2 regions of the Flavobacterium covae genome follow, and region 2 is predicted to be linked to the other one. Evidence: riboswitches for the same ligand, from Rfam matches in the RefSeq annotation. Region 2 holds a riboswitch; the other holds the start of a gene.
What was found. Region 2 has a riboswitch for cobalamin ahead of AWN65_RS08640 (TonB-dependent receptor plug domain-containing protein). Riboswitches for the same ligand answer to the same signal wherever they lie in the genome.

Region 1: another riboswitch for cobalamin. It lies ahead of AWN65_RS05185 (TonB-dependent receptor domain-containing protein); the one in region 2 lies ahead of AWN65_RS08640 (TonB-dependent receptor plug domain-containing protein).

Annotation. Positions count from the first base shown of each region.
Region 1 covers NZ_CP013992.1:1,176,200-1,192,926, reverse strand. The annotation lists gene cobA (uroporphyrinogen-III C-methyltransferase) at 1-346, opposite strand, end outside; gene AWN65_RS05195 (SDR family oxidoreductase) at 350-1,174, opposite strand; gene AWN65_RS05190 (HoxN/HupN/NixA family nickel/cobalt transporter) at 1,184-1,981, opposite strand; gene AWN65_RS05185 (TonB-dependent receptor domain-containing protein) at 1,995-4,616, opposite strand; cobalamin riboswitch at 4,730-4,929, opposite strand; gene cbiB (adenosylcobinamide-phosphate synthase CbiB) at 4,961-5,929, opposite strand; gene AWN65_RS05175 (pyridoxal phosphate-dependent aminotransferase) at 5,914-6,936, opposite strand; gene AWN65_RS05170 (cobyric acid synthase) at 6,933-8,414, opposite strand; gene AWN65_RS05165 (GHMP family kinase ATP-binding protein) at 8,420-9,265, opposite strand; gene AWN65_RS05160 (cobyrinate a,c-diamide synthase) at 9,328-10,671, shown strand; gene rpe (ribulose-phosphate 3-epimerase) at 11,184-11,843, opposite strand; gene AWN65_RS05150 (LuxE/PaaK family acyltransferase) at 11,950-12,930, opposite strand; gene cobW (cobalamin biosynthesis protein CobW) at 13,215-14,252, shown strand; gene cobN (cobaltochelatase subunit CobN) at 14,316-16,727, shown strand, end outside.
Region 2 covers NZ_CP013992.1:1,937,958-1,954,684, reverse strand. The annotation lists gene AWN65_RS08690 (ABC transporter ATP-binding protein) at 1-519, opposite strand, end outside; gene AWN65_RS08685 (iron ABC transporter permease) at 519-1,529, opposite strand; gene AWN65_RS08680 (ABC transporter substrate-binding protein) at 1,535-2,674, opposite strand; gene AWN65_RS08675 (mechanosensitive ion channel domain-containing protein) at 2,778-3,287, opposite strand; gene AWN65_RS08670 (bifunctional adenosylcobinamide kinase/adenosylcobinamide-phosphate guanylyltransferase) at 3,401-3,907, shown strand; gene AWN65_RS08665 (Dph6-related ATP pyrophosphatase) at 3,951-4,595, shown strand; gene cobT (nicotinate-nucleotide--dimethylbenzimidazole phosphoribosyltransferase) at 4,607-5,614, shown strand; gene AWN65_RS08655 (adenosylcobinamide-GDP ribazoletransferase) at 5,651-6,451, shown strand; gene cobC (alpha-ribazole phosphatase) at 6,436-6,966, shown strand; gene AWN65_RS08645 (DUF2490 domain-containing protein) at 7,150-7,911, shown strand; cobalamin riboswitch at 8,382-8,661, shown strand; gene AWN65_RS08640 (TonB-dependent receptor plug domain-containing protein) at 8,731-10,641, shown strand; gene AWN65_RS08635 (S41 family peptidase) at 10,781-12,193, opposite strand; gene AWN65_RS08630 (hypothetical protein) at 12,218-12,511, shown strand; gene AWN65_RS08625 (DUF4252 domain-containing protein) at 12,516-13,016, shown strand; gene AWN65_RS08620 (YbhB/YbcL family Raf kinase inhibitor-like protein) at 13,092-13,631, opposite strand; gene AWN65_RS08615 (helix-turn-helix domain-containing protein) at 13,710-14,555, opposite strand; gene AWN65_RS08610 (DUF4369 domain-containing protein) at 14,731-15,429, opposite strand; gene AWN65_RS08605 (M61 family metallopeptidase) at 15,518-16,727, opposite strand, start outside.

The DNA of each region.
Region 1 (16,727 bases), 760 kb from region 2:
TTTGGGTTAAAAATCGAATTTCTTCTGCTACTCTTCCGTAAATAAAGGAATCGCCTGATTTTAAACGAACAATTTTTTTATCTTCTTTGGCATATTGAAGAAAATATTCATGAATTGTATCTTGACGTTTCATGGCATCTTCTATATCTCCATACTTTCTGCCTACATATATTTTTTGTGCACTGGGAGAAGCTAAATCTAGAATTTCTGGTGATATTAAATTATCATATAAAACAACATCGGCATTTTGAATTCTTTTAACTGCTTTGACAGTAAGAAGGTCAGGATCTCCTGGTCCAGCACCTACAATGGTTATAGTAGTTTGTTTTTTGTATTCTGAATCCATATTCTATTCTTGATTTAACAGATCCAACGGATTGGGATATTTAAATTGATACCCCAATTTAATTTTTAATTTGTCTGAATTTATAATTTTATATGCTATTTTTTGGGTAATTGCAAATGTTGGTTTTTCTAATCCTATTTTCTCTGCGGCTAATTCATAATATTCTTTTCGTTTAGGATGTAGATCTGCACTAGCATTGAATACATCGTTCCAAATTTCTTTATTTATAATAGTTTCAATAATATTAATACAATCGTCTTGATGAATTACATTTATAGGTGCTTCTCCATTTTCAACCTCTTTTTTACCAGCCAGAAAACGTCCTGGCATTCGATCATAACCTATTAATCCTGAAAAACGGATGATGGTGGTTTTAAACTTAATTTGATCTAAAAGCATTTTTTCTACTGCTAATAAAGCCTTTCCACTTTCTTTTTCGGGTGTTCCTGTCTCCTTTTCTGTTACTATCTTATTGGTATTAGGATAAACCGAAGTAGAACTAATGAAAAGTATTTTTTGTATTTTGCTTTTGAGAATTTCAGGTATTAATTTTTCAAATTGTTTTGTATGATATGTAATAATATCTGCTCTTCTTTTGGGTGGAAAATTAATTATCAGAATATCTGAATCTAAAAAATCTGCTATGTCTTTTGCTTCAATGTGAGTATCAGTTATAGAAACGAAATAAGGTAAAATACCTTTTTCTTTCAATAAAGGAATTTTTTCAAGAGTGGTAGTAGATCCCTTTACCAAAAAACCTTTTTTTATAAGGTTTTCTGCTAAAGGTAATCCTAACCAACCGCAACCTAATAGACTTATTTTTTGCATTTTTTGTTTTTACTTTATTTGCTTTTTTGAACGAAGATACAAATCAAAATATAAAATAAGAATGATTCCTAAAAATCCTAAGCCTATTAAATTATTTTCTAAATCGCTTAATTCCATATTTGGTTTAAAAACAGTTGCTATTTTATAAATAGGAATGATAAAGCACATTATTGTAATCAATATATTTAGTTTAAAACGATGTTTTTGAATTTTGGTACGATCAAATGTTTTTAATAATTTACTTAATAAATAGGAATCAATTGTTCCTGTAAAAATAAGTCCTATAGAAAAAACAATTCCTCCTATGACTGAAAATAACCAGTGATTGGTACCTGAAATAGCTAAGCCAAAAGCAGCTATTTGGGAAGAGGTATCAAATATAAATCCAAAAATAATTCCTGTTATAAATACTGTAATGGGACTTACTTTTTTATCTAAAAATTTAGGTATTAAATATTTTTTAAGACCCAAAGAATTGTTTTTTCGAGAATATATTAAAGAATTTATATTTCCTATTCCTATTATTAATAATAAAAACATGGGCAACCAATTAAGAACCCAATCAACCCAAATAGGAACTTGAAAATTATTTTTTAAATAACTTAAAATTAAAGCTATTAATGTTACCATTATACCATGACCTAAAGTAAATAGGGTTCCGACCCATCTAGACCATGTATTTTTATTTTCGTGTAAACGATAGGTGTAATTGTCTATTACGGTAATATGATCTGGATCTAAACCATGTCGTAAACCTAAAATAAATAGGATTAGTAATGCAGATAAATTATTATTTAATAGTTCCATAATGGGCTAAAATTTAAAAGAAATAAGAAATACTTCCTTTTAGGAAAAAAGGTGTTCCAGGGGTGTTATGAAAATCTATGATTGGCTCTATTTCATTTTTTAATTGTGATTGATCATAAAATTGGGCTTCATCCCATTTTGTATTAAATATATTTTCGGTAGAAAGACTAATTTCGTATCGTGGTCTGGTATATCTAATAACTACATCTGCTATAGTATAAGGTTTAGAATATACTGAGCCATCTTCAATAGCAGGACGTTCTCCCATAAAACGGTAACGTAAACTAGCGTTGATCCCATTTTCTAGTTTTAAGGTTAATCCTCCTGTTGAGTTCCATCTAGTATATAAAGGAATTAGATTTTTTTCTTTTGGAGCTTCTCTTAAAAAGCTATAGGCATAATTTAGGTTTGTATCTGCCCATAAAAAATCTGTAAATTGAATTTTTAAAGAGGCATCTATTCCATATTTTCTACTTGATCCTAAATTTTCAAAACTTCCATCATCTGAAATAAATTTAAATTCTGAGCCACTATCTGTCCACCAAGCTGTAAAATTAAAAATAGACTTTTTATACAATTTCATTATAAAACCTAAATCAACACTTTCTGATTGTGGAACAGGATTCGTGGCAGTAGGATCTTTACTAACGGCTGTATGCGCATAGTTAGAATGAAAACCTATACCCCATTTTGCATATACTGAAAAATTAGAAGTTGGAGTAAAATGAATTTGTGCTTTAGGGTTAAAACGATAAACAGTCTTTTTGCCCGAATTGTTATCCTCTATTTTATTTTTTAAATAAAAATTGAAAAGTTCATTTCTAAAACCCAATTTAAGTGACCATTTAGGTGCAAATTGCCAATCTTCATCTAAATATAAACTATAATTTGTAATAGCTACGTCATCATTTGCGGCTTTGCTTAAAAATGCTCTTCGTAGAACATAATCTCTTCCTAATCCTAATATATCCGTTCGGGTGACGAATCCAACTTCTGATGATAATTTTGTTGAACTTATATTATCGAGTCTATTATATGTACTTTTTAATCCAAATAAGTCCCTTTTTTCCCATTGTAATATTTCATCTCCGTTGATAGGGTCATTCATAAAAAAAGTAAAGTTTGAAAACAAATCAAAAATATTTTTGGAATAATAAAACTGATTTTTCCATGATTGATTTTCCTTTAGTTTAGTATCTAAAATAACGTTTGTATTGAGTCTTGATGCTATTCCTCCTTCTGAATCATCTATAGCACCGTATCTAGATAAAGTACCTTTTTCTATAGCTCGTAATGGCAATTGTCCAGAAGCATTCCAAGTACTTGAAAAATAAGATCCTGATAGTATAAGTGTTGTTTTTGGGGTAAGTTGTGCGTTGTATCTTCCAAAAAAATTAAAACGTTTGAATTTTAATTTACTTTCAAAAAAACCATCGGTATAATTATACTCTGAGGCAAAATAAGCGTTGTCATTCCATTTAGAAACTAAGTGTTTTTGATCTAAAATTTGAAGCATCGTTAAAACCCTTTGTGTATTAAACAAGCCCGATTCTAGTTTTACTATATTATTTTCTAAACGGTATTTAGAATTAAATTGAGCAGCTCCTGCCACTGAAAAATCTCCAAGAGAGGCCTCATAAGGTCCTTTAAAAAAATTAACAGTACCAATGGTTTCTGGAATCATAAAGTGCATATCCGCATACCCTTGTCCATGTGCATGAGAAGGCATATTAGCGGGTATACCATCCATTTGAATAGAAAAGTCTGTTCCGTGATCGTTATCAATTCCTCTTACAAAAATTTGTTCCGCTTTTCCTCCACCTGCATGTTGTGCAATAAATAGCCCTGGAACGGCTCTAAGTAAATCTTGTGCTGATTTTATAGGTTGTAATTGTAAACTGATTTGATCTATTTTATTTTCTTGTTTTTTGATTGATGAAGCAGAAATAACCAATTCTTCCAAGTTCATTACATTGTGTAACAAGGAAATATTTAGTGATTTTTGTTCGTCTTTTTTGAAATTTATTTTTGTAGTAAATACATTATAACCTATATGAGAAACGATAATTGTTTTTATTCCTTCTGAAGCGGATTGCAACTTATATACTCCATTTTCTTGTGATATAGTACTTTCGCCAGATTCTTTTATTCTTATTGTGGCTCCTTCTATTTTAGTTTGGTTTGTTACGTCTATAATAAAACCGTTAATACTACTTTGTCCTTGTGTTTTTTGAAATAAAAATAGGAAAAGTAAAAAACAACTTAAATTAAACAATTTAGTTATGAAATTGCTTTTATTTTTTTGAGGTTTAAAATCATCTTTTGTACTATTTGAAGAAAAAAGTAACTGCTCTTTTATTAATGTATCTTTTAGAATATGAGTCGTTACAATATTATTTGAAGTTTCAATATTGACTTCTTTATACCAAGTATTTTCAGGTTGGATATTTACAATGGGGCCTTTTTTACAAAATCCTTGACATTTCGTTCGAATGGTATGAATTTCATCATTTAGTTCGTATTGTGTCAGGTTTTTTCGAAGCGTTTTAATATTTTCTTCTGCTCCATTATCAGTACAACAAGTACCATTACATAAATAAATGATTTTTTTAATCTTTGATAGATCCTTTGACATGTTTGATTTTTTTTTCGTTAATAATCCCGTTAACTGATTATTAGCGACTTTAGAAAAAGGACGTGTGAAAGATGGGAAGCATTACATTCACCCGTCAGCCTTTACTCCGAAAGCCGCGAATCAATACAAAGGCAGGTCTTCTGACTTGTTTTAATTATAACGCCTTCCCATTTTACTTTTTAGATAAAAACAGTGGCATTTTGTTATAATCTTTTTAAAAACTTACAGCAGCGGGTACTGTTCCAGATTTACACTGGATTCCCTTTTAATTCATTTCCAAAATGGAAACAAAACCATTGCGGGCACGAAAGTACAAAAAACTAATAGAGTTTGTTAAAAAAACACTAGTTATAGTGGAAATTATCAAAAATAACCCAAAATACTATTTTTATTATCAATATTAGAGCAATTGTCGTTAGAGTAACTAAATGATTTATAAAACATACTTTTTTGAATTCATTATGCTTAATAACACGAGGATTGGTTCCTATAAATGGTTTTTCTACGATCTTTCCGTGGTATTTATTAGGTCCACCGAAACGACAATTCATAATTCCTGCTAAAGCTGATTCTGGATAGCCTGAATTAGGACTTGCATGTTGAGTTCCAAATTTTAATATAAAAGGAAATAAACTAAGTTTTCCACTAATTAAAATCATTAAAAAAGCAGTTATTCGAGCAGGGATATAATTAGCTACATCATCTAATCGAGCAGCAAATTTTCCAAAATAATAATATTTATCATTCTTATAACCAATCATAGAATCTAAAGTATTTATCATTTTATAAACCATCATAAATGGTAATCCTCCAATAGCATAATAAAAAAGAGGAGCGATTACACCGTCACTCAAATTTTCAGATAATGTTTCAAAAACAGCTATTCGTATTTGATTTTCAGAAAGTGTAGACGTATCTCTTCCTACAATCCATGATAAACGTTTTCTTCCTGCTTCTAATCCTTTTTCTTCTAATGTATCAAATACTTCTCTTCCTTCTTGTAATAGGCTTTTATTAGCTAGACCGTAAAATATAAAAAGACTGGTAAAAAGGATATAAAGGTTAAAATTAATATCTAATAAAATACTTGATAAAAAATAAAAAAATAAAAAAACAGAACTGCATAATGCTAGAGTAAGAAAGAGCCCTTTTATAAATCTACCATTTCCTTTATTTAAAAAGTTTTCACCAAAATAGATTGTGTTTCCAAAAAAACGAATAGGATGTGGTAAGCTTCTTGGATCTCCCAATAATAAATCTAAAAAATAACCTATAAGTAATGGTATTGAAAAAATAATTAAAGAATTGTCCATTGTTGAATAGCATCAATTAAAAGTTTATTTTCTAAAGGTTTTTGTGTTGCCACTCGAAAATATTGTGATGAAAGTCCTCGGAAATTGCTAGCATCTCGAATGAGCAACTGATGTTTTTTTAAAAGGTATTCTTTTAGTTCTGGAGCTGTCTTTTTATTTGTTTTGCACAAGAAAAAATTAGTGTTTGTTGAGTAAACGTCTATATTTTGAATTTCTTGTAAAGCATTAATAAATTGAGTTGTATCTGCTAGTATTTTTTCTATTGGTAATACAATGTTAGCAGCATTTTTAACGATATATTTTCCTGCTTCAATTGCCATAGTATTTACGGACCAAGGCATTTTAACGGTTTCAATTGCTTGAATGTTTTGTTTTTGACTAATGATATAGCCTAATCGTAAACCTGGAATAGAATAGGTTTTGGTTAATGATTTTACAATGAATAAATTAGAAAAATTATTTATTTCGTTAACTATTGAAATATCAACCAATGTAAAATCTACATAAGCTTCATCAATTATAAATAATGTATTAGGATTATTTTTTAAGAGAAAATGAAGGTCTTTTTTATGAAAAACCAATCCTGTTGGATTATTAGGATTTCCTAAAAAAACAGCTTCTGTAGAAAAAAGACTTGTTTTATTTAGATCTGACCATTTAAGGAAATTTAATGAAATATCATGTACTTGACAAGCGTCATTATATTCTGAAAATGAGGGTATAATAATTGTGGCTGACTTCTTTTGTAAAAAGTGTGCTATTAAGTAAAATGCTTCTGTAGCACCATTGGTTACTAATATTTGATTGGGTTTTAGTTGGTGCCAACTAGCTAATTCTTTTTGCAATGATTCAGCATTTGCTTCGGGATAATGAGCTATTTTATCCCAATACTGAGAAAGATGTTCTTTCAAACCTTTAGGAAATCCTTCATAAAAAACGTTTGAACTAAAATTTGCTTTAATGCTTCCGTTATATAAATAACCGTCATCTCCATGTCCTAAAATCATGCTTCTGTTTCTTTAAGAACTTTATAAATATACTGAATGTCTATATGCTCTCGTAAGTGTTGGGCTAATAAATCATATTGTTCTTCTTTAAAAGTCTTATAATCAAATATCCCTGTTATCACTTTTTTATCAGTTTGTAAAAGTAAATCTTTGATAACAATTTCATTATCCAATATTCCATGAATATAAGTTCCCCAACATTTATCAGATAAATAATAACCATCGCCTGTTTTGTCATCAAAAGTATTTAGAATATACTCTTTGTTTTCTATTGTAGAAACGCCCATGTGTATTTCATAACCTCTGCATATTTTTTGGTATTTTTTAAAATAAAATTGTACCTGACGTGTTATTTTTTTTTCTGTAAGAATCGTTTTAACAGGAAGTATTCCTAATCCGGCCATAGTTTCTATAGTTCCTTCAATATGGTTTGGATCTTCTATAGTTTGTCCCATCATTTGATAACCGCCACAAATTCCTATAACTATTTTATTATTTTTGTGTGCTTTTATAATCGCTTCAGCTACTCCATTATTTTTAATATCAATCAAGTCAGAAATAGTGTTTTTACTTCCAGGAATAATTACAATATCTGCTTTTTCTATTTCAGAAATTTTTTTTGTATAAAATAAATTTACGTTTTTATGTTGTTCTAATACATTAAAATCTGTGTAATTTGATACTCTATTAAGCAAAATAACTGCTATATTTATTTTATTTTCTACTGCTTGGGAAGGTTTGTTTTGAAGACTAACAGAGTCTTCTTCTTCTATATAAATATCTTTTTTATAGGGTACCAATCCTACTACAGGAATACCGCAAAGATTTTCTATTATTTTTTTACCTTCTTCAAAAAGACGTGAATCACCACGAAATTTATTAATTATAATTCCTTTTATTAAAGCTTTTTCTTCAGGAGTTAATAAAGCAATACTTCCAAAAACACTTGCAAAAACCCCTCCTCTATCTATATCCGCAATTAAAAAAGTAGAGGCATTAGCATATTTTGCCATCCGCATATTGGTTATATCTCGATGTTTTAGGTTTAATTCTGAAATGCTTCCTGCTCCTTCAAGTACAATTGGATTATATTTTTCTGATAATCGGGTATAAGCGGCTTGTGCTTCTTTCAGTAATTCCTTTTTATCATTTTCCATAAAATAATCAAAAGCTGATTGGTTCCCCAATGGTTTTCCATTTAAAACAACCTGTGAACTCTTATCATTAGTAGGTTTTAATAAAACAGGATTCATATCCGTGCTACACGCAATCCCACAAGCTTCTGCCTGAACTGCTTGAGCACGACCTATTTCAAGTCCGTCAGGGGTAGCAAAACTATTGAGTGACATATTTTGTGATTTGAAAGGTGCTGGATTATAACCATCTTGCTTAAAAATACGACAAAATCCTGTATTAATAATACTTTTGCCTACATCAGAGGCGGTACCAACAAACATTATAGGTCTTAATTTTTGCATAGAATTTATTCAATGTAAAGAGTTGTTTTCCAGTGTTTTTCGACTAAACACCTAACTTTAAAATCTATAGATTTTAAACGATAGGGTTCTATGAGTAATCCCATAAATGTACCGCTATGTGCCACAAATAAACCACAATTATTCTCTATAGCAAAATCATACAATAAAGTAAATTTTTTTTTTGGCAAAATAGTTTCGTTTATAACAGCACTTTTGGTAACACATTCAAAAAATGTTCTATAATCATTATTTTTTACACTTACTTTAAGAATAGAATATAGATTTTTAAATTCTATCATTTGACTTTCAGAATATTCTCTAGCCTTTGATATTTTAATTGTATCAATATCTACATTTGGATCCGAATCAAAATATAATATGGAATAAGAAATAGGATATAAATTTTCTAAAATTTTTCCTGACTTTTGATTAAATAATAAAGAATTAAAATCCAGACAAGGATCCGTAGGATCTATTTGAGAAGCTATTTTATAAAGAAAATGATTTGAATATTGGGTCTTATATAATTTATTTAAAGTAAGCAAAATACCTAATATATCAGTAGAACTAGAAGATAACCCTTTGCCAACTTTAAAGTTTCTTTTTTGGTTAAAATAAATTTTGTTTATAGGAGTAATTCCTTTTTCTTCTATTAATGAATGAAATAACTCCTTTGCCTTATTTGATTTTATATCCAGTCTTGTTTCTTCATCAATAGGATTGATGCTTGCAATAGTATCTGTTTTAAATAATTTAGAAGATTTATTGCTTACTAAAAATGGTTGATTTTTACCAAAAGCTCCCTGAAGAAGTTCCCCCACTTTAGCATAAGTAGTAATCTTTATTATCATTTTCTCTTTCTTTATAGAATTACAAAGATAAAAATTGAGAATTGATTTTTATCTTTGAAACTATGAAACCACAATTTCTTATAGCGGCACCATCTAGTAACTCAGGAAAAACAACTATTACACTTGGTTTACTACGATTATTAAAAAATAACGGATATAAAGTACAACCTTTCAAATGCGGTCCTGATTATATTGATACGAAACACCATACAAAAGCTGCGGGTGAACCAAGTATTAATTTAGATACCTATATGATGAGTGAAAGTCATGTTAAAACTTTATATAAAAAATATAGTCAAGAGGCTGATATATCTATCATAGAAGGTGTAATGGGACTTTTTGACGGGGCAAATCGTATGGAAGGAAGCAGTGCAGAAATAGCATTATTATTAAACATTCCTATCATTTTGGTTGTCAATGCTAAATCTATGGCATACAGCGTTGCTCCATTGTTATTTGGGCTTAAAAATTTTAATCCCAAGATAAAAATTGCAGGAGTTATATTTAACTTTGTAAATACAGAGAGCCATTATTCTTTTTTAAAAGAAGCTTGTAATGATGTAGGTATTGAAGCTTTAGGTTACATCCCCTCTAATACTGATATTACTATTCCTTCACGTCATTTAGGCTTGTTTATATCTCCTGAACATGACTATGAATTAATAATTGAAAATGCAGCAAAACACTTAGCTAAATCTATTGACATTAATCGTATTTTAGAAATTTCTAATACTGAAAATCACGTTTTTACTCCTAAAAATATAATAGAGTTAAAAACTGAAACCAACTCTTTTTTTAAAGACTACACAATAGCCGTAGCACATGATAATGCTTTTAATTTTACTTATTTTGAAAATATAAAAGGATTAGAAAATTTAGGTAAAATTATCTATTTTAGTCCTATTACAGATAATAGAATGCCTAAGGCTGATATTTTGTACTTAGCTGGAGGTTATCCAGAATTATATTTAAAAGATTTAGCAAATAATATATCGATGCGTAAATCTATTCTTGATTTTTGCTCTAATGGTGGAAAAGTAATAGCTGAATGTGGTGGAATGATGTATTTAGGTAATCAAATTATCAATTCAGAAGGAATTGCTTATCCAATGGTAGGTTTTTTACCTATAGAAACCTCAATGGAAAAAGCTAAGCTTTCTTTAGGATATAGAGAAATAAAATTAGATAATCAAATAATTAAAGGACATGAATTTCACTATTCTAAAATAATAGAAAAGGAAAAGATTCCAACTATTGGTCAAATTTTTAATGCTAAAGGAATAGAAATAGCAACTCCCATTTATAGATTAAAAAATGTTATAGCATCCTATATACATTTTTATTGGGGAGACTCTCTCTTAATTATTAATTTTTTAAATAAAGAGGATTTGTTATTTGATTTCTAAATTATTACCACTAGGATCCTGTATAAAAACAGAACCTTGTAAATCGTTTAGAATAATTTTAGTTCCAGATCGGGTATGAATCGTTTTTACATCATTGCTGTAGGTATGATTATATTCTTTCCAACCAATTTATACCATTCAAACTTAAAATATACTGTATTAAAAAGTAAAATTCTCGCTCTTTTTTTTATTTTAAAACAACTCTAAAAAACCTTTGAATAACATGGTTTTAAATTCTGGTGATGATATTCCTTCTCCATCAAGTGATTTTGATTATATGACTCCTCCTAGCGTCAGAGTGACAAACAAGAAGTATTTTACTTCGGATTCTTGTCATCCTATGTTTTTCTAGGTAAGGAGTTTAGAATGTTTTATTTGAAATCTAGAGAAATAGATTCTATTCTAAAAACAACCCCTGCAATTGCAAGGGTTAAGGAAATCTTATTCTTATTTTTTGCGTTTGTTAGTTAATGCTTATAAAGATAGTTTACCAATAATAGGAACCTTTCTTATTATTTAACTGCTTCTTTAAGATCAATAATTGTTTTTTCTGGATTATTTGAGTTAAATACAAAACTACCTGCGACTAAAACATCGGCACCTGCTTCTACTAATTTTTTGGCATTTTGAGTAGAAACTCCTCCATCTATTTGAATTAGAGTAGAGGCTTTCTTTTTTTCAATTAATGTTTTTAGTTTTTCTATTTTTGGATATGTATTTTCTATAAATGATTGTCCTCCAAAACCAGGATTTACACTCATAATACAAACTATATCTATATCTTGAATTACATCTTCTAATAATGAAATATTAGTATGTGGGTTTAATGCTACACCTGCTTTCATTCCTTCTGCTTTTATAGCTTGGAGGGTTCTATGCAGATGTACACAAGCTTCTAAATGGACCGTTAAAACATCTGCTCCTAGTTTTTTAAAAGTTGAAACATAACGATCTGGATCTACAATCATTAAATGTACATCAATTGTTTTTTTTGCATGTCTTTTAATTGCTTCTAATACAGGCATTCCAAAGGATATATTAGGCACAAAAACGCCATCCATAATATCTATATGAAACCAGTCTGCTTCGCTTTTGTTTATCATTTCAATATCTCTTTGTAAATTAGCAAAATCAGCAGCAAGAATAGATGGAGCAATAAGTATTTTTTTCATTTTATAAAGTATTATTGTGTTGTATTAGAAGTTTTTTATTAAATATATAGAGTAGTGTTAATTTTTCTTAATATATCAAAATTTTTAAAACAGGAATAAGTAAGTATCAAACCACCATTAAGTTACATCCTCTTATATCAGAGTTATCAAATCGTCCTAGAACTTCAAAAGAATTATAATCTATTATTTTACCTAAATCCTGAGTGGCTATAAAAGAGCATGAATTAATATTAGCTAAATCAATTATGTTTATTCCTCCTGTCTTACCTTCAGAAAGTAAGGTTAAAGGATCTTCAGGATCACGAATAATAATTTTCATCCACATAGGACATTCAAAGATTCCGTTTCCTAAAGAATAAGCTTGAGATAATAATTCCGTCATACCATATTCCGAATGTATTACGGGTACACCAAAACCATTACTCAGAATTTTATGTAATTCTTCTCTAATTATTTCTTTTCTGCGTCCTTTCATACCACCTGTTTCCATTATAATGGTATTTTTTAAATTAAATTTTTGTTTTTCAACTAAATCTAATAAAGCATAAGTAACCCCAATTAATAAAACATTATGCCCTTCAGCATCCAGTTTAATTAATTTTTCTATAAGTTCATCATAATTATTTAAATAAAATCCACTTTCGAGATTATTAGATAATTGTATTAAATCATCTACCATATAAATTAAAGATGAGCCTTCTCGTTCTAAATAAGATGGTAATAATGCCAAAATAACATAATCTTCTATATTTCCGTAAAATTGCTTAAAGGCTTGTCTATAACTTTCTCTATAAAAAGATAAATCCGTAACATGATGTTTACTTGTAGCTATTCCTGTAGTACCACTACTTGTAAAAGTTATTTGTTTTTCTTCTTTAGAACTTAAAATATCATTTGTTTTAAAAAATTGAATAGGTAAAAAAGGAATATCTTCAATTTTTTTTACATTGCTCACATCTTTTTTTAACAATGAACAAAACTGCTGATAAACTAAATTGTTATGATATTGAAAACGAAAAATCTTAAGAGTCCGTTTTTCAAATTCTTTTTTAGAACTAATTTCAAATATATCGTTAGATGTATACATGTCTCCAAAATTACGTAAAATAAAGAGTTTAACCCAAATCTAATATGCAAAACTATCCACAAATTTAATTTTCATAGGTAAAGAGATATTTATGAGAAATGAAAATATTTAAAAGTTTATTTTTTATTAAATACTCTATATTTAAAATATTTTTTGTAATCTCAATTGAGCCTAAATCAATTTTATATCTTATTATCTTTTGTTTGAAAAAAGATAAATAAATCAAAGTATTTTTCTTTTTATTCTGTATATACAGTATTTTTAGCCAATAAAAAAAAGCTATTATGACAAATAAAATCCCTGTAACAATAATAACAGGTTTTCTTGGATCAGGAAAAACAACAATTATTCGTAACTTATTAGAAAACAATAATGGAAAACGATTAGCCGTTATTGTAAACGAATTTGGTGAAATGGGAATAGATGGCGAATTACTAAAATCATGTTGTAGTTTTGAAGAAGATATTTTAGAACTAAATAATGGTTGTGTTTGTTGTACTGTACAAGACGAGTTTTTACCTATTATGTTAGAACTGATGGAACGAAAAGATTCTATAGATCATATAATAATTGAAACATCAGGACTTGCCTTACCCAAACCTCTTTTACATGCTTTCAATTGGCCTGAATTAAAACCACAAATTACAGTGGATGCTGTAGTTACTGTTGTTGATGCTGTAGGACAAGCTACAGGAGAAATTTGCGATCATGCTAAAGTTAATGCCCAACGTCTAGCAGATGATTCATTAGATCATGAAACTCCAATTGAGGAATTATTTGAAGATCAGTTATCATGTGCTGATTTAATTGTAATGACTAAAAAAGATTTACTAAATCAAGCGCAATTTGAAATAGTAGAATCTATCATTACAAACAAAATTAGACCTAATGTAAAAATAGTAAGTGCTAATAAGGGTGTAATTTCATCTAATATTTTACTAGGAGTGGGTGCACAAGCAGAAAATGATTTAGAAAGCCGACACTCACATCATGAAGAAGATCATGCTCATGGTCATGAACACGACCACGATGATCATATTGATTCTGTAGTTGTAGAAATTACAGCAAATCACACACCTGAAATTTTAATTAATACTTTAAAACAAATCATTGAAGAATATGAAATTTATAGAATTAAAGGTTTTATAAATGTTCCTGATAAATCCATGCGCATGGTTTTACAAGGTGTCTCTACTCGTTTTGAAAGTTATTTTGATCGCAAATGGAAAGAAAACGAAACCCGAATAACAAGTCTAGTTATCATTGGAGATGAATTAAAAAATAAAAATTTACAACAAATTATAAATGAAAGATTAAATTAAAAGTATATTTGAATGGATAATTGACTTGTATTAATTATCCATTTTTAATTTTGAATATTACAAATGCACTTAATACCTACCATTCCTGGAGGCTGGAATCCTAATGAGGACGGCGTTTTTTACATTGAACAATCCAAAGGCGATATTCTTTTTTTATCTGCTGCGGATACGGAAATACATTCCTTAAATAATGCTTATAAAGAGTTTATAGAAAATCTTAATACGCAAGATCTCCCTTCTTTACGAATGACTAATCTTATTTATTTAAAGCAAGAATTAACAATAGACAAATATGTTGAAGAAGTAGTAGGAAAAGCAAAACTTGTTATATGCAGACTATTAGGAGGTATCAGTTATTATCCTTATTTAGTAGAATCAATTCAAATAGAATGTCAAAAAAAAAATATTCCAGTACTTTTTTTATCAGGATATGATGTTCCTGATCTTGAACTAATAAACCTTTCTAATGTTGATGTATCCATTTCAGATTTAGTTTGGAAGTATTTTTGTGCTGGAGGAAAAAATAATTTAATAGAGTTATTATATTTTCTTTCATATCATTTTTTTGAAGCGAAAGAATTAGTTTATAAAGAACCTCAATCAATACCCGATTTATTTTTATATGATTTAAAAAAAGGTATATTATCTAAAGAGCAAACTTCTAATACTCTATTTAATACCGTAATATTAGTTTATAAATCACATTATTTGGCTGATAATTTAGAGCCTGTCTACGCTATTTATAAACAATTACAAGAAAAAAACATATTTCCCATCATTGCTTTTGTTAATAATCTCAGAGACAAAAATACAACAGATGAATTATATGAGTTATTAACTCAACCTAAACATTCTCCTTTAAGTTCTATTATTAATACAACTAGTTTTTCAATAAAAAACATAACTGAAAATGACAATACCTTTATTTTTCAAAAATTAAATATCCCTATTATTCAAGCTATTTTTGCTTCTTGTACTAAAACTGTTTGGGAAAATAATTTATTTGGCTTACCTCCTACTGATGTGGCCATAAATGCTGCATTACCTGAATTAGATGGACGGATCATTACTACAGCTATTTCTTTTAAGACAACTTTAGGTAAAGATGCTATTACTGATTCAGATATTTTAAAATATGAAGCGCATCCTGAAGGGGTGGATTTTGTAGTGGATTTTGCAATTCGTTGGCATGAATTACAAAATAAAATAAACTCAGAAAAAAAATTAGCTCTAATCATGCCTAATTACCCTAATAAAGATAGTCGTTTGGCTAACGGGGTTGGACTTGATACACCAGAAAGCATGGTAAGAATTATAAAAGCTCTTAAAGAAAATGGGTATGATTTAGGTAACTTTATTCCTAGTTCGAGTAACGAATTAATTAAATTAATTACACACTATATAACAAATGATGTAGATAGTACACAAGCTCGTCCATTTCAGGTTTCATTAAAATTAGAAGATTTCTATGAAGAATATGAATCTTTTTCTCCTTATTTAAAAACACAACTTGAAAAACAATGGGGAAAACCAGAAGATTCTCCATTTTGCAATAATAAACAATTTGCTATTCCAGGTTTTTTATTAGGAAATATTTTTATAAGTATTCAGCCTGCAAGAGGTTATAATCAAGATGAAAAAGCTATTTATCATTCACCTGATTTACCTCCAACGTATAATTATTTAGCTTATTATTTTTGGGTAAATAGTATTTTTAAAGCGGATGCCATTGTACATGTTGGAAAGCATGGAAACTTAGAATGGCTACCAGGTAAAAGTATAGCATTAAGTAAAGAAAGTTGTTATCCTAGAGTATTATTAAATGCCATTCCGCATTTTTATCCCTTCATTGTAAATGATCCTGGAGAAGGAACACAAGCTAAAAGAAGAAACCAAGCTGTAATTTTAGATCATCTCATTCCTCCTATGACACGTGCTGAAAATTATGGCATTTTGACAAGATTAGAACATCTTATAGATGAATATTATGAGGCTTTTACACTAGATAATAAACGTGCTGGACTACTAAAAAAGCAAATTAAAACTTTAGTTCAAGAAGCACATTTAGATACAGATCTAAAAACTTCTGTAGATGACATAGATGAATTATTAGTAAAATTAGATGGTTATTTATGTGATTTAAAAGAAGCACAAATTAGAGATGGATTACATATTTTTGGAGAAGTTCCTAAAAATAATCAATTGTTAGATTTACTTATTGCCCTACATCGTTTGCCTTCGGGAACAACAAAAGGTATAACCCAAGCTTTAGCTATTGATTTAGAATTAGATTTTAATCCTTTAGAATGTAATTATGCAGATTCTTTTAAAAAAGAAATTCATCAAGTACATTGCAGAACTATTGGAGATGTAGTAGAACAACTAGAATTAATTTCACGTACTTATCTATCACAATTTTTATTAGATAGAAAAAAAACAGGATATTTACATTTTGATGAAGTCCTTCAATCTATA
Region 2 (16,727 bases):
AGGTTCATCTAAAATAATCAAAGGGGTATTTTGAGCTAGAGCCCTTGCTATTAATGTTTTTTGCAACTGACCATCACTTATTTCGTAATGTTTCTTGTTTTGGATAGCTGTTATTTCTGTTAGAATTAAAGCTTCCTTTATTTTCAGACGATCTTCTTGTGTAAGCGTTCCAATCCAATTGGTATAGGGTTGACGACCTAAAGTAACTAATTCATAAACGGTTAGATTACTAGAAGGGAGTTTTTCAGTAAGAACAACTGCTAGGTTTTTTGCTAATTCAATAGTCGTGTATTTTTGAATGTCTAAAGAATTTAAAATAACCTCACCCGAAAGAGGAGATTGAATAGCTGTTAGCGTTTTTAAAAGAGTTGATTTCCCTATTCCGTTAGCACCTATAAGGGTAATTAATTTTCCTGCTTCAAAATTTAAATTTAAATTCTGAGCTATATAAATTGGATTCTTTTTTAATGTATAGCCAATACTAAGGTGTTTGGTTTGTAAAATGATTGGATTTTTCATTAATTTAAAGTACGTTTTTTTAGCAAAAGCCATACTACTATAGGAGCACCTATAATAGAGGTAACAGCATTTATAGGAATAGCTACCTCAAAACCCTGAGAAACAATATCGCAAAGAAGCATAATGCAAATTCCTGTTAATAAAGTGGTTATAAAAAGATGAAGATGTTGACTGCCTTGGAAAATAATTTTTGCAAGATGAGGAATTGCAAACCCTATAAAAGCTATGGGGCCCACAAAAGCCGTGAGTATGCCAGTAAGGATACTCGTTATTAAAATAATTTGATGTAAAGTTTTTTTATAAGGAACACCCAGACTTTTAGCGTAATTTTCTCCCAACAAAAGAGCGTCTAAATTTTTAAGAAGACGGATTGTATAAAGTAGCGTAATGCCGCAAACGATAAAAATAAAATAAATATTTTCCCAACTCACACTACCTAAATTTCCCATAGACCAAATAGAAAATTTTTGTAATTGTTCAGCTGATGAAAAATAACTTAAAATATTGATAATAGAACTTGTAAAATGACTAAACATCAATCCAATAACCAAGATAGACATAGTGTTTTTTATTTTCTGAGCCGTTAGAAGCACTGCTATCAAAACAATTAGAGAACCTATGATAGAGGCAAAGACAATTCCGTAAGACGATGTAAAAAGAGGAACAAGTAGAGGGGGTAAAAAATTACTTCCCATGATCACGAAAGCAACCATTAAGCTGGAACCTGAACTTAATCCTAAAATATAAGGACCTGCTAATGGATTTCTAAAAAGAGTTTGCATGAGTAATCCGCATATAGGTAATGCTGTACCCACGGCTAATGCTATTAGAGCTTTAGGAAGTCTAAAATTTAAAATAATATACTGCCAAGTAGTTTTAGAAGCATTGTTGCCTATTAAAACCTGAAAAGTATCCTGTATTGGGATTCTAACAGAACCTAAGCATAAGTCTAAAATAAAAAGAATTACGCTTAAGAGAATAAAACAAAAAAGAAGTTTTTTATTTTTCAAGACTTTTATTGTATGGGCGTTACAAATGTAAATGGATAATTAGGCAATAATTCAGGATGTATAATTTTTATGTAATCTTTCAGTACTTTATCGGGTTGACTAGGCGAAAATTCAAAGAAAAGAGTACCTCCTTTTTTTCCTTTTTTCCCTTCAAAAGTATATACCTTCTTATTTTGATACGCTTTAAATTGAGAGTAATGAATATTTGATTTTCCAAATTCGTTCCAATTTGTAATATCTCCTGTTGCAATCCAGATCAAAGCATTTTGTCCTTTTTCAAAAACCTGTTCAAAACTCAGAGGGATACTTCCTGTACCTTTTACATCTTTCCAAAGATAGTTGCCCCCCGCATCTTGTATATAGGTGCTTTTCCAACTATCACCTTTAGGCATATACCACTGATCCTGATACATTGTACCATAAAGAATAGTAGGTTTTTGTTGAATCGTTTTTACAATTTCTAGCGCATTTAAATAGTTTTTTTTAACTTGATCAAAATAGTTTTTAGCTTCTTTTTCTTTTCCTACTAAAGCACCAAAAAACTTAATCCATTCAGCTTTTCCTAGTGGTGTTTGCTCCATCCAATCTGCTTGAATTAGAACGGGGATTCCTGCTTTTTCAATGGTGTTTAAGGTTGGATTATTTCCATCTACTCCAAAAGCAACCAATGCGTTTGGAGCTAGACTAATCAATTGTTCGATATTAATTTTTTCATTTTCCCCCAAGTTTTTTATTCTTCCAGAATCAATTAATTTCCGAGTTTTATCAGACGAAATATAGTCAGTATGAGGAAAACCCACCAACTTGTTTTCTACTCCTAAAATTTCTAAAAAAGGAATATTAGTAGTAGAGGTTACTACAAGGTTTTTAAGAGGAACTGGTATTTGAAGATATTGTTTTAAGCTATCAGGGATGTTCTTATTACTTTTGGTAAGAACATAAGTAAACGGTTTTTGAGCATTAGGCCATGGAGTTGTAACTTTTATAACAGAATAATTTTCGTATTCATTTAAGGTAAAAGCTGTGGCATCTGTTAAAACGTTATTTCTTTGCGGAGCAAAAGTACGTGTAGCTTCATTTTTTTTACATTGTATAGTAAGAGAACAAAATAAAACAAAAAAGATATATTGTAATAGTTTTATCATAATAGTATATGGAAAATTAATTTTTTTAAATGATCAACAAAGATAAAATATATTTTATCTTAAAAGAGACTATTGATTGGTTGTATAATTCTAAAATATATTTTTAAAAAGGAGTATCGGTTTTTTCTATTATTGAAACCGATTTTTGTAAAATTAAAGAATTAGGAATTGTAATAGTTTGCCCATCAGCAGTTTTTAAATAAACAAAAAAATAGGTAAGCTCAATAATTTCACCTTCTAAAGGAAAGTCTTTATCAAGTATTCTTATGGTATCACCTAATTTAAGAGGATGATTAAAAAAAAGTATTAAACTTGATGTTATGTTAGACAATAAAGACCATTGAGCAAAAAAAGCAACTCCCAAAGCTGTTAGAATACTACTAGCAAAGAGGGCTATTTCATTTTGTTCCAGCCCCCAAATTCCAGAAATTAAAACAAAAAAAACAATAGTTATTAGAAGATGTAATACCTTAATAGATATCTTTCTCCTTGTTCTTTCAATGTAGGTCTTTTTTAACGTATTGTTAATTATGTTTTTAGTAAAGAAAAAAAGAAATATGTATATGACTAGAGCGGCTATTGTTTCTAAAATTTGAATTTTATAAGTACCCATAATTATATATTAAATCACGAACTTTAGTAAAAAAAGTAAGTTATAATGTTTTTTTAGTATTTTATAAGCAAAGATAAAGTTTTAAATATCTTTACAGCCAAAAAACAGAGTGTATGTTGTATCTTATAACAGGTGGCGAACGTTCAGGTAAAAGTGCGTATGCCCAAGACTTAGCGTTAGAGTTGTCGTCTAATCCCGTGTATATGGCTACTGCTCGCAAATGGGACGGTGATTTTCAAAAAAGAATAGATAGACATCAAAAAGATCGTGACCAACGATGGACGAATGTTGAAGAAGAAAAATATATAAGCAATTTTAACTTTTCTAAAAAAGTGACTATGATTGACTGCGTAACCTTGTGGTTGACTAATTTTTTTGTAGATACCCAAAATGATATTGAAAAATCACTAGAATTAGCAAAATCAGAAATTGAAAAAATATTACTTCAAGAAGATACAAATATTATTATTATTACAAATGAAATTGGTATGGGAGTTCATGCTCAGACCGAAATAGGAAGAAAATTTACCGAATTACAAGGTTGGATGAATCAATATTTAGCTCGAAAAGCAGATAAAGTAATTTTGATGATTTCAGGAATTCCTGTAGAAATTAAGTAATATTTATCATTCAAAAACAAGAGTATAAAAATCATACAAAATAATGAAAGCAATTCTTTCTTGGAGTGGAGGTAAAGACAGTTGTTACGCAACAATAAAAGCCATAAAATCAGGATATCAACCGACAGTGCTTTTAAACATGATGAATGAAAACGGAAAAGTATCCCGTTCGCACGGATTAACACAACTTATTTTAGAACAACAAGCCAATCAGTTAAAAATACCATTCATAGGAATACCAACCACTTGGAGCGATTATGAAAAAAAATACATAAAAACACTTCATCAATTAAAAGAAGAATATAAAGTAGAAAATGTTATTTTTGGAGATATTGATTTAGCACCTCATAAAGAATGGGAAGAAAAAGTATGCCAAGAAGCCAAATTAAATGCCATTTTACCTCTCTGGCAACAAGATCGTTTAGAATTAGTAAAACAAATGATAGAACAAAATATTGTTTGTATGATTGTTTCCTGTAATACTACTATGGGAGTAGAATTTTTAGGAAAAATTTTAACAAAGGAAATCATTCAAAAATTAATTCAATTAAATATAGATCCATGTGGTGAAAATGGAGAGTTTCACACAGTAGTAATTAACTGCCCGTTATTTGATAATCCTATTGTATTACCTAATTATAAAAAAGAAATTTACCAAGACTATTGTTTTTTAGTTTGGGAAAAATAACATAAGAAGTGATGAGTTTAACAGAAAAATTACAACATAAGATTGATTTTAAAACCAAACCTTTAGGAGCTTTAGGCCAATTAGAAAGTATAGCTTTGCAGATAGGACAAGTTTTTAATACACTTACACCTGAAATACGAAATCCACATATTTTAGTCTTTGCAGCAGATCATGGTATAGCAAGAGAAGGCGTAAGTGCTTATCCAGCTGAAGTAACCCCTCAAATGGTTTTGAATTTTGTAAACGGTGGGGCAGCAATTAATGTGTTTTCAAAACAAAATGGATTAACATTAGAAGTAATTGATGCAGGAGTAAATTTTGATTTTGATAATTCATTACCCATAATACATCAAAAAGTAGCAAAAGGAACTCAATCATTTTTAGAGCAAGCTGCCATGTCAGCAGAGCAATTTAAAGAATGTTTACAAAAAGGAAGACAGATTGTACAAGAAATACACACAAAAGGATCTAATTGCGTTGGCTTTGGAGAAATGGGTATTGGAAACACAGCCACTTCCGCTGTATTAATGAGTATTTTAACAGAAATTCCAATTCAAGATTGTGTAGGGAGTGGGACAGGAGTAGTTAATGAAGCATTAGATAGAAAAACAATTATTTTAAAAACAGCTTTACAAAATTACAAAGGATCCTCCATGATAGATGAAAAATTAGCCCATTTTGGTGGATTTGAAATTTATCAAATGGCAGGAGGAATGCTTCAAGCCTTTGAAAACAATATGTTAATTCTAGTAGACGGATTTATTAGTTCAGTAGCCTTTTTAGTAGCGTATACTTATGAACCAAAAATTATAAAAAACGCCATATTCTGTCATTGTTCACAAGAAAAAGCACATAAAAACTTGTTGCACTATTTAAATGGAAAACCATTGCTAGATTTAGGATTACGATTAGGAGAAGGTACAGGAATAGCCCTTGCTTTTCCAATCATACAAGGAGCCGTTAATTTTTTAAATCAAATGGCAAGTTTTGAAGAAGCAGGCGTTAGTGAAAGCCTTTAAAGAGGCTAGTTTTATACCCTAAGGTTTATAAAAAAAATGAAAAAACAGCGAGACATCTTTTTTACAGCATTAATGTTCTATACACGTATTCCCTGTCCAAAACATATTCATCATGATCCTAGTTATTTAAATAAAGCAACACGTTATTTTCCGTTAGTAGGTTGGTTAGTAGGAAGTCTATCTTATTTAGTATTTTTAGGAGCTCATTATCTTTTTTCATTATTAATAGCCATTATTTTTTCCATGGTAGCAGGCGTGCTGATTACAGGAGCCTTTCACGAAGATGGATTTGCGGACGTTTGCGATGGGTTTGGAGGAGGCTGGACAAAAGAAAAAATATTAAAAATTATGAAAGACAGTGCTATAGGAGCTTATGGCGCTATAGGAGTTGTACTTCTACTGCTAATCAAGTTTTTACTCCTTTTTGAAATAATGAACAGAATCCCTAATACTTCTTGGAACCAATATGCTTATGCAAGCTTTTTATTTATTACCTACCATAGTATAAGCAGAGCAAATGCCATTTCACTTTCCTTTACGTTACCGTATGTAAGAGAAGACGAATTAAGTAAAAGTAAACCTATAGCCAAAGGTTTTAGTAAATATGAAATAATAGGAGTACTTTTCTTTGGATTAGCACCATTGGCTTGTATGGCTTATATTTACAATCCATTTTATTTGGTAGTATTACCCATTTTACTCCTCACACGTTTGTATATGGGACGGTATTTTACCAAATGGATTGGAGGATACACAGGCGATTGTTTAGGAGCTTTAGAACAGATTAGCGAAGTAGTAACCCTTTTATCTTTTCTGACACTATGCAAATTTATTTAGTACGCCATACCGAAACCATTTGTCCCAAAGGAGTTTGTTATGGACAGAGCAATGTAAACTTAGCACCTAATTTTTTAGAACAATTTCAAGAGATAAAAAAAAAATTACCAGAAAAAGCATTCGTATATAGTAGCCCTTTGACACGTTGCTTAGAATTGGCTGAATATTGTTTCTCAAAACAAGAAATAACGGTAGACAACCGATTAAAGGAAATGAATTTTGGAAAATGGGAATTACAAAAATGGAATGCAATACCAGAGGAAGAATTAAATCCTTGGATGGAAGATTTTGTAAATATTTCAGTTCCAATGGGAGAGTCTTTTCAAGTTTTATACGAAAGAGTAGTTGAATTTTGGGAAATAATACAAAAAATGGCGTTAGAGAAACCATTAGTTATTTTTACTCATGCAGGTGTTATAAGAAGTTTAATATGTTACCTAGAAAAACAACCCCTAAAAGATGCGTTTAATTATAAAGTAGATTTTGGAGAAGTAAAAAAGGTTTCAATTAAATAAAAAGAGAACCTATCTTTTTTAAAATAATATTTTATAACTAACTAATTGATAATAATTTGTTTGTGAGGAACTGAAAACAAGGTGGTTTTTTTTCAAAACAGCAAGTGTTTTTATAAATACATGTGAAAAATATTTATTTTTTTGTTTTTTATTGTACCTTTGCGCTCCCTTAAACAAAAAAATATGAAAAAAAGTATTAAAACACCACTATTTTTGTTCGTGTTATTTTCTTTGTGTAATAACGTATTTGGTCAAGTAATAAATCATAATAATGATATTTGGTTGCATTATTTAGGAAAAAACACGATAGGAAAAAAACTTTCCTTAACACTAGAAGGATCTTTAATATTCGCCAACGGATTTGACCAAAAACAACAATATTTTATACGCCCATCTGTAGATTACCAGTTTACCAAACAAATCAGTGGTAGCATAGGTTATACACACCATGAATTTTTTGTTTATGGAGATGTCCCTTTAAATAGAGTCGTAACACCAGAGGATAACGTATGGATACAAGGTGTTTATAGCTGTGCTAAAAATGATTTTAAATTTACCCATCGTCTACGCGATGAGAGTCGTTGGGTAGGAGTAGCTACTAAAAATGAAGCAGGAGATTTTGTCATAACTAATAGAGATTATAGAAATCGTTTACGATACATGTATTTGGTAAATTACACTTTAACTAAAAAAGAAGATAAAACTCAATTGTTTGCTTTTTTAGGAGATGAGATATTTATGAATATAGGAGTAAAAGCAGCCAAAACATTTGTACAACAAAATAGAGTAATTGCAGGTTTAGGATATAATTTAAACCCTCAACATCAAATTCAAATAAGTTACATTCACCAAAATTTATGGAATGTACCTAACACCATACAAGAAAATAATCCCACGCTAAGGATTTCTTATGTAACGAACTTAGATTGGTCAAAGAAAAAATAATTTTAAAAGCTTCGTAAAAAGACCTTTGTTTTAAATAAAAAAAGCTACAACATTGAACATGCCCCAAAAAGTTAGACACTATTTGGGGCATTTTTTATTCAAATTTTGCTCAATATAGGTTAGGTATTAGAAAACTATTATAGATAAAGAGGTAATACCATTTAAACCTAAAATATACTGGATTAAAAAATAAAGTTCTCGATACGTTTTTTTTATTTTAAAAACAACTCGAACTCTCCCTTTGATCGAAATGAAAAGATTGCGAATTTTTTGGACAGTCTCAAGGTTAAAAAAAATATTATAAGGAAATTTCAAAGTTTAAATGGTATAACAATAATTGGAGATGAAATAAAACTAAATTATATTTTAAACTTTGAAATATATGGATTTTAGGGTTCTTTTATTGAATAATTTTTAATAAAGGAATCTGTTTTTTTTTATTTTTTTTATTTTTTTTAAAAGATGTGCTAACTTTGCCTGTGAATTTATGGTGCTCGACTTTTGTTAAAAGTCAGCTTAAAAGGGAATCAGAGTGAGATTATAGATAAATTATTTGAAGATTAATGATAACGGAATCGTATTCCTGAAAATCAATATCTAAAATAAAAAATCGAATATCAAAACCTGAGCTGTACCCGCAACTGTAAGCTATTCAGCTTGTAATGATCTACAACCACTGTTTGAAATTTAAAACGGGAAGGCTAATTACAAGACGCAAGCCAGGAGACCTGCCTAAATTTATTTTATTAACAAACTTTCGGGAAAAAAAGTTTGGGTATGGGTAAATTCTGTCTTTTTTTCCGCATTTAAAGAATTAAAATGAAAAAAAACATTTTATTAGCAAGCGTTTTAACGTGTATGTATGGTAGTGCTTTTGCACAAGAGCAAGAATCAAAAAAAATAGAAGAAGTAGTCGTATCAGAAACTAAATTTCAGCAAAACAAAACAAAAACAGGTAGAACGATTGAAAAAATCACAACAAAAGATTTAGAGCAAAGAAAAGGGCAAAGTGTTGCTACCGTATTAAGCCAGTTAGCTGGATTTGAAGTTGTAGGAAGTCAGAGTGGAGTAGGAAAGAATTTAGATTTGTTTGTTAGAGGAGGAAGTACAAAACAAGTATTAATTCTAATAGACGGTAATCCTGTAGTAGACGCATCGAGTATTTCAACTACGTATGATTTACGATTATTACCCGTAGAACAAGTTGAAAGTATAGAAGTACTCAAAGGAGCTTCCTCCGTATTATATGGTGCTAATGCAGCCACAGCAGTTATTAATATTACATTAAAAAAAGCAACTGACAAAGGAGTCATAGGAACAGCCTACTTTAATATAGGAACTCAAAATTTAACAACCACCAAAAAGTATAAACCAGAAGAATACAATCAAGGTTTTTCATTGAACGGAACAAAGGGAAAAATCTCTTTTTTAACCTCTCTAAATAGTGCTGAAATAACAGGTATTAGTGAAGCAAAAGGAGATGATTTTGAAAAAGATAAGTTTTCAAGAGTTAATCTTAATCAACAATTAGGAGTAGCAATAAACAAAGGAATTAAATTAGATTTTTTTGCTAACTATGATCGCTTAAGATTTGCTTACGATACAGGAGCCTTTGTAGATAATGAAGTAAATACTTTAATAGGAGAACAGTTTAGAGGAGGCTTTTCTCCTTCAATGAAGTATAAAAAAGGAGAGTTGAAAATAAATTCTTCTTTTGGCTTTTATGAACAAAAAAGACTATCAGGAGCCTCATTAAATAATTATACAGAATCCTTTTCTAAATCACGAAATATTAATGTTGACGTTTTTAATAAATACAATATAGGAAACTCTTTAGCTTTTATCACAGGGGTTCAATTTCAATATTTTGATATGCTTCAAGCTACCCCTTATGTTAATATTTATAATCAAGACGCTAAATACACCATGTTAGATCCTTATATTACAGCAGTATTAAACACTAAGTTTGGATTAAATGTAAATGCGGGAGCTCGTTATTTAAAACACAGCGTTTATAAAGACTATGTCATCTTTAATATTAATCCAAGTTTTAATTTTGAAAAAATCAATTTAAAATTATATGGATCAATAGGAGGAGCAGTAGTAGCACCAACATTATATCAAGTATATTCTGAGTATGGCAATAAAGATTTAACACCACAAGAAAATACTACTATTGAAACTGGTTTTGAAAAAAGTTTTTTAAATCAAAAATTAAAAATTTCAGCAGTTGGATTTTATAGAGAAGAAAATAATTCAATTGCTTTTAAAAAGAAGACCTCAAATACAGGATGGCAATATGAAAATACAGAAGGAATAAATAAATCAAAAGGGATTGAATCCAATATAATGATCAAACCTCTAGAAAAAATAACCTTAACTGGTAATTATACTTTTGTAGAAAATGATCAGGCTATAGCAAAAGCCGTTGCAAAACATAGAGTAAATGCTAGTTTATCGGTTGAATTGACTAAATCTATTGCATGGGATGCTCAATTTCAGTTTATAGATTTTAGAAACCTATCATATTACAATTCTTTCACTTTTAAAGCAACAGATGTATCCGTTTCAGCTTATAAATTATTTCATACGAATTTGAAAGTAAAATTAACAAACCATTTGAGTGTTTTTGGATCCGTTCAAAATTTATTAAATGAAGAATTTATAGAAACCATGGGATATAATACAAGAGGAAGAAACTTTAAAATCGGAATGAATTTTCAGTTTTAATTAAAACGAATTATAGCTTAAAAAATAATAATATTCATAAGTTCGTTACTTCAATAAATAGGAGAAATCACATTATCGCTATTTTGTGATTTCTCCTTATTTTTGGATAAAAAATAATTTTCCAGTTACAGAGTGTCGTTTAATCTATATACATTTCATATTTTAAATCACGTTTAGAAAGATCAATAATTTCATTGCCAATTTTAAATTGAGGTTTTTGAATACCAATTCTATTACCAGATTTAATTAAGCTCATTGCCTTAGCTAAATAAGGTTCAGAGCTGTTCCCTAAAATACCTAGATTACTTATATCTTCCATTAATATATTAGTCGTGTCAGGCGTAATACCCGCTTCATAATCTCCAAAACCCACTTTATTAACAATTTTTAAAACAATTAATTGCATAGCATATCTGTGAGTTGGATTTAAATTTCGTTTTGTATAATCAGGTGAGTCATACAATGTAATAGACCCCACATTCTTCCCTGTAGTAGTATTACCTATTTGAACTACTTGTATGTAAGGTTTTAAACAGTTAATGACTAATTCACTAGCAGATGCAGTATTAGTAGTTGTTAAGATATATACCTTATTTAAATTTAATGAATTAATAGGAGTGCCATTTTTTAGTTGTGAGGTAAATTTGTTTAATAATCTATTAGGATCTATTGCTCTATTAATTTTAGAGTTCCATTGCTCTTTAGCAAAAATTTGATCTTCAAATTGTCCCGTAATCATACTTGCTAAACGAGTAGCGGTTGCTACTGATCCTCCTGAATTATAACGTAAATCCAAGACTAAATCCGTTATTCCAGCCGCCTTTAATTTACCAAAAGCTTGATTTAATTCTGGTTCATAATACGTATAAAAACCATTATACATTAAATAACCAACTTTTTTATTTCCTTCCTCTATCACATCGGTAATATAAACAGGATTTTCAGAATACGCCTTTTTAGTTAACGCCACTGTTTTTCCATTAGGTGTAATAGCACCTCCATCATACGAAGCTAAATTTAAAGTATAATTTGTTTTAGATAACAATTCACGATAATTGTTACGAGTAAGAGGAATACCATCAACCCCATAAAAAAGATCCCCTCGTTTTAGATCTTTTGTACTAGCGTCACTATTAGGCATGATGTATTTTACCCAGCCAAAAACTTCAGTTTGACTTCCATTCTTAGGACTAATCCCATACTCCATACCATTACTGTCATTCGTTCCAGAAAGAATCTGTTCTAATACAGTATAATTAGAAGTTATAAAACTAAATTTATCAATATTCTTTCGATTGTAAATTAAACTTTCAAATAAAGTTTCAGGCTTTGAAAAAGTACCTAAAAACGAATTAAGTTCATATTGAGAATTAAAACGATAATCACTTAGATTGGCTACATTTTCTTGATAAAAATAATATTTGTTAAATCCCTTCCATACAAAATTATAAGGATCTAGCTCATTATATTGAGGTTGATCATCTAAGTCATTACAACTAAATAACGTACCGATTGTTAGGACCACGAAAAGCTTGATTATATTTTTTTTCATTTATAAAAGATATGATGTAAATTTATGAGCTTAAATTTAGATCAAATGCGTAAAGAAAAAGTGAAAAATCAAAAAATATTTTGGTTTTTAACATTTATAGTGGGTTCAGTAGCATTTGGGAGTTATTATTATAATCTTGAAGAACAAACAATAAAAAATGTTAACTCTCAATTAGGAACTTGTCAAACCCCAGAAGAAGCTTATAGAGAAACACAAAAAGCTTTACATCTGATTTCGGCTCAATTGAACTCTGGCATGAAAAATGTAAATAAGTTAAAAGAGTATGATCAAACGACACGCAAAATTTTTAAAAAGTAAAAAAATGAAAAAAAAAATAGTTTTAGTTTTTAGTATTTTATCATTTTATTTAGGCACGGCACAAACTCCTTTTGATAAATTTGAAAGTAATAATAATGTCTCTTCTGTTATCGTAAATGATAAAATGTTTGAATTAATGAGCAAAGTGAAAATGGAAACGAAAGAAGATCAAGTGTATTTAAATTTGATAAAAAAACTAGATTATTTAAAAGTTTTTAAAACTAGTCACTCTAAAACCATTTCCGATATGCGTACTAGTATAGAACAATATAGTGATAAATTAGAAGAATTAATGCGCGTGAATGAAAACGGAAAAAGTACTAAAATCTATGTAAAAATGATTCCAGGAAGTACAAATGTATCAGAATTATTATTGTTTATGGAAGGAAAAGAAACGATATTAATGTCTTTAACTGGTAATTTTTCATTGAATGAAATTTCACTTTTAACCAAACGAATGAATTTGCCAGGAGGAGAAGAATTAAACAGAGCCGCTAAAAAATAACAAAAAAATGGTCCCAAATACAAATAGTAAGCCGTATTTGGAACCGTTTATTTTAACTAAAAAGAGTTGTTAAAATTATCTTTTGTAATACATCACAATAGAAGCTTTTTCAATTGTATTGCCATTTAAGTAATAACCTACTAATGCAGGACTAGCATTTTTATCTAGACCTAACTTATCCGTTTTTAAGGCATAAACAGTAATCGTGTATTTATGAAAACCATGTCCTTCAGGAGGGCATGGACCCCCATAACCTGATTTGCCAAAATCAGTAATACTTTGTATTGAACCAGCAGGCATTAAGTTTTTAGTAACATCTCCCGCTCCTGTTTTTAATTCTTTAGTTGTAGCAGGAATATCAAAAGCAAGCCAATGCCACCATCCACTACCTGTAGGTGCATTTTCATCATGTATTGTAACAGCAAAACTTTTAGTATCTTTTGGTACATTTTCCCAAAATAATTGAGGAGACATATTTTCACCTGTACAACCAAAACCGTTAAAAACTTGTTTCATAGTTGCCTGACCTCCTAGATCATTACTCTTTAAAGTAAAAGTTTGCGCGCTTGCTGTAAAAGCAGAAATAAAAGCAAGCAAGGTTAAGATTTTTTTCATTTTTATATTATTTTATGATGCAAATTTAAGATTAAGGTTATGAGTATTATTGCGCTAAAAGTTCAAAAAGATGTTCTTTTAGTCCATTTTGAAGTTTTTTGGAGATACTCCATAATACTTTTTAAATTCGTTACTAAATGCAGATAAATTTTCATAACCCAATTCATGATAAAGATCAGAAGGTCTCTTGTTAAGTATTAACTCATTTCGAGCCTTTTCCATTCTTTTTGAAATAAAGTATTTTTTAGGTGAAATTTGATATATTTCAGCAAACTTTCTTTTAAACGTAGAAATACTCATATTAGATAAAAAAGCAAGTTCCTCAATAGTTAAGTGGCTATCTTCGTATTGTTGAATAATGTCTTTTATTGATTTATTTTTATGTCTACTTAATGTATTTTTAAAAAAATTAGTAATTCTCTCAGGTTCCTTACTTAGTAAGTAAAATAAAATTTCTTCTAACTTTATAGAAGTAAGATAAGGTGTTTTATTAAACTCGTTTTTTAATAAAAGTAATGATTTTTCGAATAAATTAATATAAGTGTCTTTATGAATGTTTAATACCGTTTGATTTGATTGCATTGTTTTGGGTAATTCAATTTGTTTTTTTGATAAGATTTCATTTAAAAAATGATCAGAAAAGAAAAAAAGAATACTATTATAGCCTGAATCTCCTATTAGACGTTCTGTCATTAGACTATTTCCAGATTGTAATAAAAAGAATTGATCATTTTGTATAGAAATATTATTCTGATTACTAATAACTTCTTTGTGTCCATTTAGTAAAAAACAAAGTACATTGTGAGTAAAAGTAACGGGAATATTTTTGCTAGATTGTTGTGTATTGTAAAAATAAATAGCACAATCAAAATGATTGTTCTGAAAAAAATCAAAAGGTAAATTATGAATAAGTTGTGTATTCATTATATTAGATTTAACAATAAAGAAACTAAAAGAAAAGAGGTTGTCCAAAAAGTAATAAATCAACATGCAGTTTTACTCTGATGTAAGGAAGAGTCTTATAATCAGTATTATGTGATTTTTTTCTTTGGGTCGAAATGATAAGATTACAAACTTTTAGGACAGCCTCTTTTATTCTCTATTTCTTTAAATAATCAGAAAATTTTTTACCGTATTTAGAATTGGCTACTTCTGGAGACATTTTGCTATGTATTTCCTCTAAAAACTTAGGTTGCATATCATAAATATCTGTAAGAGCTATATAGGGCGCAATTTCATAATCCGCATGAGTAAGTGCAAAATTAGCAGAGTATAAATATTTTTTTTTCAATAATTGGTCTTGCTTGTTTTGATTATCTAGTTCATTGTAGTTTTTGTTGCCCTTGCTACCTAGTATTTTAGATTGAAGTAATTGAAGCTGTTGCTCATTAAACTTAGCAATGATGTCTTTATATTCTTTGTAAAGCTCATGATTTTTAGAACCTGTAATTTTTGCATTAGCAAAAAAATATTCAAGATCCGTATCAATAGTTATTTTTCCTGGTTCCGCAAAAAATAACAAATTATTATCCATTGAGTTAGTTTGTCCTCTGTCTACAAACAAATAAAGCATTTCGGGAGAATCTAATTTAATTGAACTCTCAAAATTAGATGAACCATTTAATTCAATAGTATCTAAAGCTACTAAAGTACTATCTTGTACTTTTTGGATATATAGCTTTCCTTTCTTTAACCCTTTTATATTTCCCGTTATGATTACCTCATCTTTTGTAGGTGCTTTATCAGCACACGAAATAAAAAAAGCAAAAGAGATTGCTATGATAACTTTTTTATACATAGTTCTTATAAATTTCCCGCAATGTAATAAAAAAAAACCTCAAAATTCAATTGAATTTTGAGGTTTTAATTTTTTTTTAAAATAAGATTTATCCTTTTAGCCAAGCTTCTTTTAAACTTTTTTTACTATCGTCAGTAGATTTGTAGCCAGTTACTTCTTCAAATGGAAGTTTTATATTTCCTTTTAAAGTAATCTCTTTTTGATCCCTTTTAATTTTAATAGAAATATTGTCATTTTCTTTCCAGCTTTGACTTACCATAATCATATCGTAAATATTGTCTAAATTGTAACTTTTATCATTTATAGCTAAAATATAATCGCCTCCTTTTAAACCTAAATACTTGTAAAATTCGGGAAGTTCTATACCCGGAAGAATTATGATTTCTTTAGTCGTTTGATTAACTGTTATGTAAGGAGTTTGATCCTTTATAAAAACATTTCCAGGTACTTTTGTTTGTGCTTGTGTAATCCCCATTTTAGCAAAAAACTTTTCATAAGGAATGGGAGTTGGCCCGTCTACATAAGTTTTTAAAAAATCACCTACTTCTGGATAAGTAAGAGCTATGATCTTATCAAAAAGAGCATCATCCTTAAAAGGAGTATTAATACCATATTCATTATTTAGTTTTTGCATTAAATCTAATACACCACGTTGACCATTGCTTTTTTCACGAATAATAATGTCTAGGCACATACCTATTAAAGCTCCTTTTTGATATACATTTAAATATTGATCTTTATAAGGTTTTGTTAGTACATTAGTGCTCATTTTAGTAAAAGGAATTGTGTCGTCCATATTAGCCGATTGTCTAATTTTATCAGTCATACGACTATAAAATTCATCTTCATTAATTAAACCTTGATTAATTTGGAACAGATTAGCAAAATATTCTGTTATTCCTTCATACATCCATAAATGTTTAGACATTTTAGGTTCATTGAAATCAAAATAATGAATTTCTTCTGAATGAACACCTAGTGGACTTACTATATGAAAGAACTCGTGAGAAACAATGTCTTTTAACTGTTCGTCCATTTGATCAGAAGGCATCATTTCAGGCATAACAACAGTTGTAGAAGTAGTATGCTCTAAAGCTCCAAAGCCTTTTGCATCTTGTTTTTGTACGTCCGTAAGATAAATTAGGATTGAATATTTTTTAGTATTATTGATAGGTCCTAAAAATTTTTTTTGAGCCTTCATCATTTTTTCCATGTTAGGAGCTAAATCAGCCGCTTTGTATTTTCCAGTGGGCGAATATACACTTATTAGAATATCCATATCTTCTATTTTAAAAGTA